Regions from separate parts of the Streptomyces sp. NPDC056503 genome, predicted to be linked through region 1. Evidence: riboswitches for the same ligand, from Rfam matches in the RefSeq annotation. Region 1 holds a riboswitch; each other region holds the start of a gene.
The links. Region 1 has a riboswitch for cyclic di-AMP ahead of ACFQ8C_RS03210 (transglycosylase SLT domain-containing protein). Riboswitches for the same ligand answer to the same signal wherever they lie in the genome.
Positions count from the first base shown of each region.

Region 2: it holds a riboswitch for cyclic di-AMP, as region 1 does, so the genes downstream of both, ACFQ8C_RS36300 (C40 family peptidase) here and ACFQ8C_RS03210 (transglycosylase SLT domain-containing protein) in region 1, are expected to answer to the same signal.
Region 3: it holds a riboswitch for cyclic di-AMP, as region 1 does, so the genes downstream of both, ACFQ8C_RS24130 (M23 family metallopeptidase) here and ACFQ8C_RS03210 (transglycosylase SLT domain-containing protein) in region 1, are expected to answer to the same signal.
Region 4: it holds a riboswitch for cyclic di-AMP, as region 1 does, so the genes downstream of both, ACFQ8C_RS02735 (peptidoglycan DD-metalloendopeptidase family protein) here and ACFQ8C_RS03210 (transglycosylase SLT domain-containing protein) in region 1, are expected to answer to the same signal.

Region 1 is NZ_JBHTST010000006.1:74,641-78,123, reverse strand. It holds gene ACFQ8C_RS03220 (phosphocholine-specific phospholipase C) at 1-1,421, shown strand, start outside; gene ACFQ8C_RS03215 (hypothetical protein) at 1,438-2,109, opposite strand; cyclic di-AMP (ydaO/yuaA leader) riboswitch at 2,440-2,625, shown strand; gene ACFQ8C_RS03210 (transglycosylase SLT domain-containing protein) at 2,630-3,483, shown strand, end outside.
Region 2 is NZ_JBHTST010000235.1:1,495-4,977, reverse strand. It holds gene ACFQ8C_RS36310 (ATP-dependent Clp protease proteolytic subunit) at 1-433, shown strand, start outside; gene ACFQ8C_RS36305 (hypothetical protein) at 441-746, shown strand; cyclic di-AMP (ydaO/yuaA leader) riboswitch at 1,061-1,267, shown strand; gene ACFQ8C_RS36300 (C40 family peptidase) at 1,271-1,747, shown strand; gene ACFQ8C_RS36295 (ATP-binding protein) at 1,852-2,289, opposite strand; gene ACFQ8C_RS36290 (8-amino-7-oxononanoate synthase) at 2,458-3,483, opposite strand, start outside.
Region 3 is NZ_JBHTST010000087.1:21,379-24,861, reverse strand. It holds gene ACFQ8C_RS24135 (PP2C family protein-serine/threonine phosphatase) at 1-996, shown strand, start outside; cyclic di-AMP (ydaO/yuaA leader) riboswitch at 1,233-1,384, shown strand; gene ACFQ8C_RS24130 (M23 family metallopeptidase) at 1,396-2,595, shown strand; gene ACFQ8C_RS24125 (aldo/keto reductase) at 2,677-3,483, shown strand, end outside.
Region 4 is NZ_JBHTST010000005.1:97,507-100,989, reverse strand. It holds gene ACFQ8C_RS02740 (tyrosine-protein phosphatase) at 1-819, opposite strand, end outside; cyclic di-AMP (ydaO/yuaA leader) riboswitch at 1,214-1,370, shown strand; gene ACFQ8C_RS02735 (peptidoglycan DD-metalloendopeptidase family protein) at 1,375-2,352, shown strand; gene ACFQ8C_RS02730 (SGNH/GDSL hydrolase family protein) at 2,512-3,315, shown strand; gene ACFQ8C_RS02725 (STM4011 family radical SAM protein) at 3,302-3,483, opposite strand, start outside.

The DNA of each region.
Region 1 (3,483 bases):
GGCTGACCTGGGAGACGTACGCCGAGGCGTTGCAGCGGGCCGGGGTGAGCTGGAAGGTCTACCAGAACGCCCAGGACAACTACGGCGACAACGGCCTCGCTTACTTCAGGAGGTTCGCCGACGCCAAGCCCGGCGACCCGCTGCACGACCGGGGCATGGCCTCGGTCCCGAAGGTCACCGGCTCGACCCCGGACGACATCGCCGCCGCGATCCGCGCCGACGTCGTCGCCGGCACGCTGCCGCAGGTGTCGTGGGTGGTCGCCAACGAGGCGTTCTCCGAGCACCCGTACGCCCCTCCCGGCGACGGCGCCCACTTCGTCGACCTGGTCTACCGCGCCCTGACGGCGAACCCCGAGGTCTTCGACTCGACGGTGATGATCCTCAACTACGACGAGAACGACGGCTTCTTCGACCACGTGCCGCCGCCGGTCGCCCCGCCCGGAACCCCCGGCGAGTACCTCGACGGCGTCCCGATCGGCCTCGGCTTCCGGGTCCCCATGGTGGTGATGTCGCCGTGGACGCGGGGCGGCTGGGTCAGCTCCGAGGTCTTCGACCACACCTCCGTCCTGCGCTTCCTGGAGACCTGGACCGCCGCCCTCGGCACCCCGGCGACCTGCCCGAACATCAGCGCCTGGCGCCGGAAGGTGACCGGCGACCTCACCGGCGTCTTCGACTTCGCCCACCCGGTGTACGGGGTCCCCGGCGGCCTGCCGTCGACGGCGAAGGTCATCGGCATGTCCACCTGCGCCCCGCTGCCGAACCCCGCGCCGCAGAACAACGCGCTGCCCGCCCAGGAACCCGGCACCCGGCCGGCACGGGCGCTCCCCTACCAGCCGAACGGCAACCTGGACCGCTTCGAGTTCGGCGCCGCCGGCAAGATCCTCGCCTGGTTCTCCATGACCAATCAGGGCCCGCAGGCCCGCCGCGCCGCCCACTTCTCGATCCACCCGCACCAGCACCGCGACACGGCCGCCTGGCAGTACACGGTCGACCCGGACACCACGGCCACGGACTACTTCAACATCGGGCTCGGCTCGGGCTCGGGGAAGTACGACATCTCGATGATGGGCCCGAACCGCTTCCTCCGCCGCTTCATCGGCGACGCGTCCAAGGCGGGCAAGGCGATCGAGGTGGCGGCGCGCTTCGCCACCGAGCCGGGCACCGGGAAGACGGCGATCTGGTTCCGGATGACCAACGCCTCCGGCGGCCCGGTCTCCTTCACCATCCGCTCCCACGCCTACCGCACGGACGGCCCGTGGACGTACACCGTCGCGGCCGGCTCGTCCCGGGAGGACTACTTCAACGCGGTGGCCTACGCGGACGGCTGGTACGACTTCACGGTCCTGGCCGACATCGACGGCACCTGGTCCCGCCGCTACACCGGCCACATCGAGACGGGCGCGCCGAGCGTCACCGGCTGACCGGCCCGCAGAGCCCTCACCTCCCGGCCAGGGCCGCGCGCCGGATCGTGGCGTCGACGAGCGCGAGCGCCTCCTCGGCGGTACGCCCCGGGGCGCGGTTCCAGGGGCCGATGAGCCCGTGCCACCCCCGGGACCGCAGCTCGGTCATGATCCAGGCGCCGGCCTCGTTCATGGTGGACGCGCTGCCGTGGCCGAGCCGGTGGGCGGCGAGCAGCGCGCCGCAGAGGCACCGGGCGCCGCGCGCGTCGCGCAGCCTGTACGGGGTGTTCTGCCAGCCCCACTCGGTCAGCACCCTGCGCGCGTACGCGAGGTGGACGGAGGGACGCACGTCGGCCCGGCCGATCCTGCGCCAGACGTGCAGCCGGTCCGGGAGGGCGGCCCCGAGCCGGCCGGGCAGCGGACGCTCGGCGGGCGGGGGCGGGGGAAGCGCGTCGAGCGCGCCCAGCGCGTCGGCGACCAGCCGGTCCACGGGGACGGAGAGGAGACTCCGCCAGGCCTCGGGCGCGGGCGCGGGGCCGGGAGCGGTCGCGGGCACGGGGCCGGGGTCGGGCGCCGGCACCGGGGTGGGGGCAGGAGCAGGGGAGAGCAGCCGTTCCCAGGCGGCGCTCTCGTAGAGGCGGGCCGCCTCACGGTCGAGGGCGTCGGGGTCGAAGGCGTCGGGATCCAGCAGCGGGGCGGGGGAGGACATTCCCACATCATTAGCGAGAGATGTCTGGTTTGCGACTTATGCTCCGAGCGTGTCGCCCCCTTCACCGACACACAGGGAGGGCATTACGCCGCACAATTCCCCGAAGGTAGCGAGCCGCCCTATTCGGACATTGCGCCCCCAGTGACGCGACTCACTCCCCCCGCCCCGCCGACGCCCCGCCACCCGTCACGAGCCGTGCGGCACAAGGGATTCGGGAAGGGGCGCCGAAACGGTAGATCTTGAATTCGACACGTTCGATCTTCGGTGCTCCTTTTCACCCGCATTCCCGTCTTGTTCCCCGCCGTATTCCTCGCCTACGGTCACCTCCATTCGGACGGATCGCCGAATCCTGCCACCGTCCGAAAGACCTCCCATTTCACCCGACGGCAGGAGCGGGGGACCCACCACACCGCCGGTCCGGCCATCCGGAACGGCTCGGGGTGAAGCCGCGTGCGCGCGGCCGGACAGCTCCAGTCCGAACCCGACAGCTCACCTCGCAGGCGCCGGAGAGGAAACCGTCATGCCCGCTCACGGCAAGCACCGCCGCCCCCGACGCCGCCCCGTCTCCCGAGGTATCGCCTTCGCCGGCACCGGCGGCGTGGCCCTCGCCCTGCCCCTGGTCGTGCCCGCCACGGCCGGCGCCGAGCCCGTCGCGAGCACCGCCGCACCGGCCGCCGCCGTCACCGCTCAGGCCGTCCGGGCCGCCGTGCCCGCGCAGGCCCCCGCCGCGCCCGCCGCCGCCCGCGCGTACACCGTCGTGAAGGGCGACTCGCTTTCCCTGATCGCCCACCGAAAGGGAATTCAGGGCGGCTGGAAGTCGATTTACCAGGCCAACAGGACGGCCGTGGGTGACAACCCGTCACTCATTCACCCGGGCCTTGAACTGACGATTCGTCGGGATTCCGCGAAGGCCGCCCCCGCGCCGGAGAAGAAGGCCCGGAAGAGCTCCGCCGACTCCGCGTCCAAGAGCGACGCCAAGCCCGCCGCCAAGCCCGCCTCGGCCGGTTCCGCCGAACGGGCGAGCCGCTCCGCCGCCCGCGCGGCGGCCCCGGTGGTCCAGGCCCAGCCGGCCTCCGTCAAGGCCGTGCCCGCCGCCGCCACCCAGTACGCCGACAACCTCGACGGCTGGATCCGCGAGTCGCTCGACGTCATGGCCCGCTACGGCATCCCCGGCTCGTACGACGGCATCCTCCGCAACGTGATGCGCGAGTCCTCCGGCAACCCCCGCGCCGTCAACCTCTGGGACTCCAACGCCGTGAAGGGCACCCCCTCCAAGGGCCTGCTCCAGGTCATCGACCCGACGTTCACGGCCTACCACGTGCCGGGCACCTCGCTCGACCCGTACGACCCCGTCGCGAACATCACCGCGGCCTG
Region 2 (3,483 bases), on a different contig from region 1:
CTACCTCAACTCCCCCGGCGGCTCCGTCACCGCGATGACCGCGATCCACGACACGATGCGCAGCCTGGCGAGCGACGTGGAGACCACCTGCCTCGGCCAGGCCGGGTCCACGGCGGCGGTCCTGCTCGCCGCGGGGACGCCCGGCAAGCGCCTGATGCTGCCCGGCGCCCGGGTCACCCTGCGCCAGCCGGTCCTCGACGAACCGCTCACCGGCCAGCTCTCGGACCTGGACCTCCAGGCACGCGAACTGCTTCGACTGCGCGACGTGATGACGGACCTCCTCTCCTCGTACACCGGCCGGGACCCGGAGGGGGTCGCCGCCGACACCGACCGCACGACCGTCCTCGACGCGCCGGCCGCACTCGCCTACGGCCTGGTCGACGACGTCGTCGGCACGCGCCGGGCCGGCTCCGGCGCACCGGCAGCGCGGTGAGGCCGCGATGGTGCCGGAGCTTCCGCCGCTGCCCGCCCTGACGCGCGCCGAGGGGCAGTTGATCGACGCGTACCTCGAAGTCGTGGACCTCCTGGGAAAGATCAATCCATCCAGGGGATCGCATACCTATGGAGCCCTGCGGGCCGCCCAGGCGCTGGTCGGGCGGGTGGAGGCGCTGCGCGAGGCCCTGACGCTCATGCATATGCGGGGCGAGAGCGAGGTCCACGCCGAGACATTGGCCTGCGCCCTGCGGGTGTTGGACGGCGAGCGGCGGGCGGCTCGTGTCACCGTGCCCGGAGCGCGGGCGAGTTGACATTCCGTCGTGTCGTGTCGAGCCCCGGACGGCCGACACGGGACGCAGGAATCGTCCCCCGTTCGGCGTAGTCGCGAAATCGACAGGTGAAGTGTGCGAGTTGCGCAACAGGTGTACGCATTTGGCGGAATCGGGCATTCCGACGCTGGTACGAGGCTCGTCGGCCAAACCTACGACGATCACGAAACCGTCTTGTCCACCCGTATGGATCAGTCGTGAGGAGCCTCACATAACGCCGTTTCCGCTCGGTTTTCGCCCGATCCGTGGGTCAAGATCCTCGACGACGACAAGCCCCCGCCACCCAGGCGGGGCGGTCCGGGCGGACGCCGAGTCCTGCCGCCGTCCCGGACGTCTGGTCGACAGGAGTGGATCGGCAGGAGTGGAGGACCCGAGCAGTACGGGTCGACCGCGCTGTATCCCCAGCGCGGCCGTCCCTCGGGGTGAAGCCGCAGCCGCGGCCGGGCATCTTCGCCTGCCCGAACCCGACAGGTCATCCTTCACAGGCGGCTGACGAAGGGTTGCGCATGACCGCGCAGATGCATGTCCCGTCCCTGCTGTCCCGGGCCGGAGCCGTCTCGGCTCTCACCCTCGCCGCCGTCGGCGGCACGCTCCTCGCCCCGGGGGCCGCACCCGAGGCCCAGGCAGCCACCTCCCACGCGACGAAGGCACTGGGCGTCGCCGCTTCCAAGAAGGGCGCGCCCTACCGGTACGGCGCGGCGGGGCCCACCCGCTTCGACTGCTCCGGACTCACGGTCTACGCGTACAAGAAGGCGGGAAAGTCGCTGCCCCGCACCGCGCAGCAGCAGTACAACAACACCCGGCACATCTCCGCCTCCAGCCGGCAGAAGGGCGATCTGGTCTTCTTCCACTCGGGCGGCAGGGTCTACCACGTGGGGATCTACGCCGGTAGCGGCAAGATCTGGCACTCGCCCAAGACCGGCTCCTGGGTGAAGCTCGACAGGATCTGGTCCTCGAAGGTCTTCTACGGTCGCGTGCGCTGACCCACCGGCGCCTGCGGTGGTGTCCCCGGGTGCGGTGGCGCCGCCGCACCCCTCACCGCAGGCGCCCCCGTTCCTCCTCCGCCGGGCCGTGCCGGAGAACCGGTTCAGCAGGCGGGGACGGCGGCCACGGCCCAGGGCAGCGTGATCCACACGGTCTTGCCGCCCTCGGCGGTCGCCGTGACCGAGAGCCGTCCGCCGGCCTCCGCCGCGAGGACCCGGATGATCACCATGCCGCGGCCGTTGTCCTGCTGGACGGCGGCCGGCAGCCGCCGCGGGAAGCGCGGATGGCTGTCGGTGACGCCGATCCGCAGGACCTCCTCACGGTCGAGGTGGAGCTCGACCGTGAAGGTGGGCGACTGTCCGAAGGTGTGCAGCACCGCGTTGGTCGTCAGCTCCGACACCATCAGCCGGATCGAGTCCGCCGTGTCGCCGCCGTCCTCCAGACCCCAGCGGCCGAGCACCTCCGCCACGAACCTCCGCGCCGTGGCGACCGCGGCGGGATCGCTCGGCAGGGTGACGGATGCTTCCTGGTGATCTGCCATGGCGACGTCGTCCCTTTCCCGCCGGGGCCGTCGCCCCGGATCGCGCTCCGCGTCAGCCTCCCACCGATCCGGCGCGCGGGTGGGTCGTTCTCCCGAGATATGCCCCGTTCTGTCGCCCGAAGCGGTGAACTCTCGGTCTGTCGACGGTTCATGGCCGCCGCGCGGTGCTCAGCGGGCGCCGGCCGGCGCGGTCCCCGCGATCGTGGCGACCGCCCGCTCGATCTCCGCGTCCGTCAGGTCCGCGCGGGCCGTCAGCCGCAGCCGCGAGACGCCGTCGGGCACGGACGGGGGCCGGAAGCAGCCCACGGACAGCCCCCGTTCACGACAGTCGGCCGCCCACCGCAGCGCCTCCTCGGGCCCCGGCGCGCGGACCGAGACCACGGCCGCGTCGGGCCGGGCCGAGGCGAACCCGGCCTCGGTGAGCATCCGGTGCAGCGTCACGGCGACCGTCCGCGCCCGCTCGGCGAGCCCCGGGTCGGCGGCGATCAGCCGCAGGCTCGCGAGCGCCGCGCCGGTGGCGGCCGGGGCGAGCCCGGTGTCGAAGATGAAGGTGCGCGCCGCGTTGACCAGGTGCTCGATCACCCGGGCCGGACCCAGGACCGCACCGCCCTGGCTGCCCAGCGACTTGGAGAGGGTGAGGGTGGCCACCACGTCCTCGTCGCCGGCGAGCCCGGCGCCGTGAAGCGCGCCCCGGCCGCCCGCGCCGAGGACGCCGAAGCCGTGCGCGTCGTCGACGACGAGCCCGGCGCCGTGCTCGCGGCAGGCGGCGGCGAGTTCCTCCAGCGGGGCCCGGTCGCCGTCGACGGAGAAGACGGAGTCGCTGACGGCGAGCGCCCGCCGCCCCTCGTGCGCGTCGAGCGTCTTGCGTACGGCCTCGGGGTCGGCGTGCGGGACGACCGCGACCTCCGCGCGGGCGAGCCGGCAGCCGTCCACGATCGAGGCGTGGTTGGCGGCGTCGGAGACGACCAGCGCGCCCGGGCCGCCGAGCGCGGTGAGCGCGGCGAGGTTGGCGGTGTAGCCGGAGGAGAAGACCAGGGCGGCCTCGAAGCCGCAGAACGCCGCCAGTTCCGCTTCGAGCGTGGTGTGCAGCCGGGTCGTGCCGGTGACGAGCCGCGAACCGGTCGCTCCGGCTCCCCAGCGGCGGGCGGCCTCGGCGGCCGCGCCGGTGACCTCGGGGTGCCGGGTGAGGCCGAG
Region 3 (3,483 bases), on a different contig from region 1:
GTCGCCGCGCCCTTCTTCTCCCGGCTCACGACCCTGCTGACCGGGATCGCCGCGATCCTCGCGTCGATCGGGCTGCACGGGTACAACCACACGCTCTCCGACGTTCCCTCGCTCACCGAGACCCTCACCGTGGTGACCGTCTCCGCGCTGGCGATGGTGATCAACCTGGTGGTGCGGCGCAGCGGCGAGCGGCTCGCGTCGGCGCGGGTGATCGCGGAGGCGGCGCAGCGGGCGGTGCTGCCGATGCCGGCGGAGCGGATCGCGGGGCTCCAGTGCGCGGCGCGGTACGAGGCGGCGCAGGCCGACGCGTTCATCGGCGGCGACCTGTTCGCGGTGCAGGACACCCCGCACGGGGTGCGGCTCGTGGTCGGGGACGTGCGGGGCAAGGGGATGGACGCGGTGGAGGCGGTGGCCGTGGTCATCGGCGCCTTCCGGGAGGCGGCCGAGCAGGAGGCGGGCCTGGAGGGGGTGGCGGCGCGGCTCGAACGGGCCCTCACGCGGGAGGGGACCCGGCGCGAGGGGCTGGACGCCTTCGAGGGGTTCACGACGGCGGTGCTCGCCGAGATCCCGCGCGAGGGCGGGGCCGTACGGATCGTGAACCGGGGGCATCCGCCGCCGCTGCTGCTGTACGGGGACGGGCGCCTGGAGCCGGTCGAGCCGGCCGAGGCGGCGCTGCCGCTCGGCATGGGGGAGCTGTCGGTCTGGCCGGACCAGGCCGACGAGCGGCCCTACCCGCCGGGCGCGACGCTGCTGTTCTACACGGACGGGCTGTCGGAGGCGCGGGACGGGCACGGGGCCTTCTACGATCCGGCGGCCCGGCTCGCGGGGGCGGTCTTCCCCGGGCCGGAGGAGCTGCTCGACGCGCTCGTGGACGACGTGCGGCGGCACACCGGCGGCGGTTCGACGGACGACATGGCGCTGCTCGCGGTGAGCCGGCCGACGGCCGGGGCGCCGGAGCGGCGGCGGACGATGCCGGTGGTGCCGCCCGGCCGGTGAGCGGGAGGACCCACGGGGTCGGTCACGTTCCGTGCCCGAGGGGTCTCACAGAGATAACAATTGACATAACGTCAGATTCACGGGGTTGGGCGGGGTGTCACTGAAGGGGGGTCAACTCGGGCGAATCCCTGCCAATTCAATGAATGATCAAGGGGAACGGCTTGGAATCGGACCGTCGTGTCTATTAACGTTCGATAACGCAGCGCGGTCGTCCCAGCCGCCGCAAGAGGCGGCTCCGCGCGCACGCGCCGAATCCCGTAAGGGAACCGGGGAACCAACCCTTGGGGTGAATCGGGCCCCTCGCACCTCTTCCGTGCGAAGACGCCCGTAGGAGACCTTCCTGCTCCGAACCCGTCAGCTAACCCGGTAGGCGAGAAGGAAGGAAAGGAGCGCGCCTCCGTGGCGTCCAACACCCCCGTACCCGAAGCCCCCTTCGATCCCTTCGGCGCCCGGGGTGGCGTCGGAGCGGACGACCCGGACGGCTTCGCGCCGGGCGCGTACGAAACCGCCTCCTTCACCCCCGCGCCCGGAGAGTGGAACCCGACCGAGGGCTCCCTGCGCGCCGAGACCCGCTCCGGCGGCCGGCACCGGGTCGTGAAGCAGCGCTCCAACTTCGCCCGCTCCTCCACCGTCCTCGGCGTCGGCGTCATCGCCGCCGTCGGCGCGGGCGGCCTCGCCACCGCGCAGGAGAAGGCCCCCGTCGCCATCTCCCTCCCCGACCTGCCCGACCTGGGGCTGCCGGACGCCCACGACCTGCCCGGCGTCGGCGACCTCCTGCCCGGCGGCGACGAGGAGCCGACCGCCTCGGTGCGCGAGTCCGTGCCGGTCGCGGCGGGCGGCGTCGCCGCGAAGCCGCTGACCTCGGTCACGTACACCGCCCCGGCCGACACCGCCGCCGGCACCGAGGCCGAGGAGCGCACCGCCTCCACCGCCGACGCCGGCGAGGCCCTGCGCGCCCGCATCCTCCAGCAGGCCGAACAGCAGCAGCAGGCCGCCGTGGACGCCGAGAAGCTCGCCGCCGAGAAGCTGGCCGCCGAGAAGGCCGCCGCGGACGCCCAGGCCAAGGCCGACGCCGCCGCGAAGGCCGAGGCCGAGGCGAAGGCCAAGGCGGAGGCGGAGCGGCTCGCCGCCGAGAAGGCCGAGGCCGAGCGCATCGCCGCCGAGAAGGCCGAGGCCGAGCGGCTCGCCAAGCTGGCCGCCAGCTACTCGATGCCGCTCTCCTCGTACACCCTCACCTCCACCTACATGCAGTCCGGCTCGATGTGGTCCTCCGGCTACCACACGGGCCTCGACTTCGCGGCGCCCACCGGCACCCCGCTCAAGGCGGTGCACGGCGGCACGATCAAGTCGGCCGGCTGGTCCGGCTCGTACGGCTACCGGATCGTCCTGGAGCTGGAGGACGGCACCGAGGTCTGGTACTGCCACCTCTCCTCGATGACCGTCGCCGCCGGCCAGACCGTCACCACCGGCGAGACCATCGGCCGCGTCGGCGCCACCGGCAACGTCACCGGCCCCCACCTCCACATGGAGGTCCACACTCCCGACGGCTCGGGCATCGACCCGGCGGAGTGGCTGCGCTCCAAGGGCCTGTCGGTCTGATCCCCGACCCGTGAGCGTTCCGGTCGGGGTTCAGGCTCCTCGACCGGAATACGCCCGGCGGCGCAGGGGGTTGGTCACTTCATGACCTCACCTCTGCGCCCGCTGGGCACCTCCGACCTGCGTGTCTTCCCGCTCTCCCTCGGCGGCAACGTCTTCGGCTGGAGCGCCGACGAGCGGCAGTCCTTCGCCGTCCTCGACGCCTACGCCGCCGCCGGCGGCAACTTCGTGGATACCGCCGATGTCTACTCCGAGTGGGTCGAGGGCAACGAGGGCGGAGAGTCCGAGACGATCATCGGCCGCTGGCTGGCCGCCCGCGGCAACCGCTCCGACGTCGTCGTCGCCACCAAGGTCGGCGCCCACTCCCGCTTCAAGGGCCTGTCCGCCACCACCGTCAAGGCCGGTGTGGAGGAGTCCCTGCGCCGCCTCGGCACCGACTACATCGACCTCTACTACACGCACTTCGACGACGAGACCGTGCCGGTGGAGGAGATCGTCACCGCCCTCGACCAGCTGGTGAGGGACGGCAAGGTGCGGGCCGTCGCCGCCTCCAACATCACCCCCGAGCGGCTGCGGGCCTCCCTCGACTTCGCCGAGGCCGAGGGGCTCGCCCGGTACGTGGCCCTCCAGCCCGAGTACAACCTCGTCGCGCGCGGGAAGTACGAGGGCCCGCTCCTCGACACCGCCGCCGAGACGGGCCTCGCCGCCGTCCCCTACTACGGTCTCGCCGCCGGCTTCCTCACCGGCAAGTACCGGCCGGGCCGCACCGTCGAGAGCGTCCGCGCCGCCGGCGCCTCCCGGCTCGCCGGGACCGCGCGCGGACAGGCCGTGCTCGCCGCCCTCGACGAGGTCGCCGAGGCCCACGGCGCCGAGCCCGCGACCGTCGCCCTC
Region 4 (3,483 bases), on a different contig from region 1:
CGCCTCGGTGAGGAAGCGCTCCCGCAGCCGCTCGCGGGTCTCGGGCGCCAGCTTCAGGCCCTCCGCGAGGTAGGCGTCCACGGAGCCCCAGGTCGCGTCGATCGTCTCGAAGGCGGCCCGCAGGTACTCCACCCGCGCGTCGAAGAGCGGGCTCAGCAGCTCCATCACCTCGGGCGCCATCGCGTCCCGGGCGGTGGAGCTGCGGCGCACCTTGTAGCGGCGGTGCGGAGCGTCGGACTTCACGTAGTCGGCCTCGATGGCCTCGCGCTCCACGCCCAGCGCGAGCAGGGTGATCGCGATCGAGAGTCCGGCGCGGTCCTTGCCGGCCGCGCAGTGCATCAGGGCCGGGACGGCCTCCTCGGCGAGGGAGTGCAGGACCCGGCTGTGCTCGGCGGTCCGCTCCACGATCATCCGGCGGTACGAGGAGGTCATCCGCTCCGCGGCCTTGCCGTCGCCCAGCAGGCCCCGCAGCGTGTCGAGGTCGCCCTCGCGGACCATCCGCCAGAACTCCTTGCCGTCGGCGGGGTCGCTCAGGGGTATGTTCACGTTCCGCACGCCCGGGAGCTCGACGTCCGGGCCCTCCACCTTGGCGTCGGCGGCGTTGCGGAAGTCGAAGATCGTGTGCAGGCCGAGGTCGGAGAGGAAGGCCGCGTCGGACTCGGTGGCGTCGGCGAGGTGGCCGCTGCGGAAGAGGGCGCCGGGCCGGACGGCGCGCCCGTCCGTGGTCGGCAGGCCGGCCACGTCCCGGAAGTTGCGGACCGCCGCGAGCTCGGGCTCGCCGGGTTCGAGGGGCTGGACCTGCGGCAGCTGCTGCGTCACGGATGCTCCTGGGGGTAGGCGTTCGCGGGGCCGGGACGGGATCGGTTCCCCCCGCAATCATCCCGTCGAGCGCGGCGCGGCGCACCCCCCTGGTCGGTAATGGGCGATCTGTCCGTATTGGAAGGTCTTGAGGTAACGCGCCCTGGTTGCGGGGGAGATGGAATTCCGTGCGTGAGCAGGGTCATAGAAGTGACGGATCGTGGCCGACCGCCCGGCCCAACCTCCCTCCCCGAAAAGGGAATCGAGGGACCGTCATCCACGGAGGGTGACCGGAATTCCGGGGCCGAAGATCGTCCCGGAATGTCCGGCGAATTCCATGGCTTGTTCGCGCCGACCCCGCTCGTCTAGCGTCGCCGTCAATCCGGTCGGACCGCCGAATCCTGCCACCGTCCGGAATTCGCACCCACCCATGCGTGGCAGGAGCGGGGGACCCAAGGAAGTACGCCGGTCCCGCGACGCAGGACGGCTCGGGGTGAAGCCGCGTGAGAAACGCGGCCGGACATCTCCAGTCCGAACCCGACAGCTCACCTCGCAGGCGCCGGAGAGGAATTCGCCATGCCCGCGAAGGGTAAGCACCGCCGCCAGAAGTCCACCCTGATCACCCGTGGCCTCGTCGCCGCCGGCACCGGTGGCGCCGTCGTCGCCCTGCCGCTGATCGGCGCCACCGGCGCCCACGCCGCCGAGCAGGCCGCCCCGGCCGCCGTCTCCGGCACCGTGGCCGTCGCCGCCGCGCAGGTCCAGGCCGCCGCCCCGGCCGCCAAGGCCGCCGCCCCGACCACGTACTCCGTGGTCGCCGGCGACTACCTGTCCAAGATCGCCGCCGACCACGACGTCGCCGGCGGCTGGGAGCGGCTCTACGCCGACAACCGCCAGGTCGTCGGCGGGAACCCCTCGCTGATCTTCCCGGGCATGAAGCTCACCCTCGGCGCCAAGAACCCCGCCAAGGCCGCCGCCGCCAAGGCCGCGCCGAAGGCCGCCGCCAAGGCCGCCCCGAAGGCCGCCGCCAAGGCCGCCCCGAAGGCCGAGGCGAAGGTCACCCAGGAGGCCCCGTCCTCCGGCGAGCAGACCCGCGCCTCCCGCTCCACCGAGCGCGCCGCGGCCCCGGCCGCCGCCGCCCAGTCCTCCTCCTCCGGCTGGGTCACCCCGGTCGCCGGCGGCGTCTCCACCTCGTACCGGACCGCCGGTGCCATGTGGTCCTCCGGCTACCACACCGGTGCCGACTTCATCGCCTCCTCCGGCACCACCGTCCGCGCCGTCGGCGCCGGCACGGTCGTCTCCGCCGGCTGGAGCGGCGCCTACGGCAACGAGGTCGTCATCCAGCACGCCGACGGCAACTACTCGCAGTACGCCCACCTCTCCTCCCTGGCCGTCTCCGCCGGCCAGTCGGTGAGCGGCGGCCAGCAGATCGGCCTCTCGGGTTCCACCGGCAACTCGACCGGCCCGCACCTGCACTTCGAGATCCGCACCTCGCCGAGCTACGGCTCGGACGTCGACCCGCTGGCCTACCTGCGCCAGCACGGCGTCTCGATCTGACCCGTCCGGCCCCGCGGCCGCACGAAGGCCCGGCACCCTGGTGCCGGGCCTTCGCCCTATTCCGGCTTGGCAAATTCTTTATCGGTGGCATATGTCACCCGCCGTCAACCCCTCCTTACGGTCGCGTAGGTCACATCCGAAAAGGAAGGATGTGCTTCCGTGGCAGACGATTCGAGAGCAACAGACGAGAACACGTTCGGGTCATTCGGGTCGTACGCGGCGATCGGTGACAGCTTCACCGAGGGCGTCGGGGACCCCGGACCCGACGGGACCTACGTCGGCTGGGCCGACCGCTTCGCGGTCCTCCTCGCCGACCAGCTGCCGGACCACGAGGGCTTCCGCTACGCCAACCTCGCGGTCCGCGGCCGCCTCCTCGACCAGATCGTGGCCGAGCAGGTGCCCCGGGCGAAGGAACTCGCCCCCGACCTGGTGACCTTCTGCGCGGGCGGCAACGACATCATCCGCCCCGGCACCGACCCCGACGACGTCGCCGAGCGCTTCGAGCGGGCGGTGAAGGACCTCACCTCCGCCGTCGGCACCGTCATGGTGACCACCGGCTTCGACACCCGTGACGTGCCCGTGCTCAAGCACCTGCGCGGGAAGATCGCCACCTACACGGCCCACGTCCGCTCCATCGCCGACCGCTACGACTGCCCGGTCCTCGACCTGTGGTCGCTGAGGTCGGTCCAGGACCGGCGCGCCTGGGACGACGACCGGCTGCACCTCTCGCCCGAGGGCCACACCAGGGTCGCGCTGCGCGCCGCCCAGGTCCTCGGCCTGCCGGTGCCGGCCGACCCGGACCAGGCGTGGCCGCCGCTGCCCGCCCGAGGTCCGCTGGAGGTCCGCCGGGACGACATCCACTGGGCGCGCGAGTACCTGGTGCCGTGGATCGGCCGACGGCTGCGCGGCGAGAGCTCCGGCGACCACGTCGAGGCCAAGCGCCCCGACCTCATGCCCCTGTAGCTCCCGGACGGCCGGCGGGGATCCGCTCCAGGACCCCGCCGGCGAAGACGTCGTACAGCGGCAGCGTCTCCAGGTGGACGTAGCCGATGTGACAGTCGCAGACGGCGAGGGGACAGGCCCGCGGCCGCAGCGCGGCGCGGTAGGAGCCGTCGTACAGGTTGCCCAGCT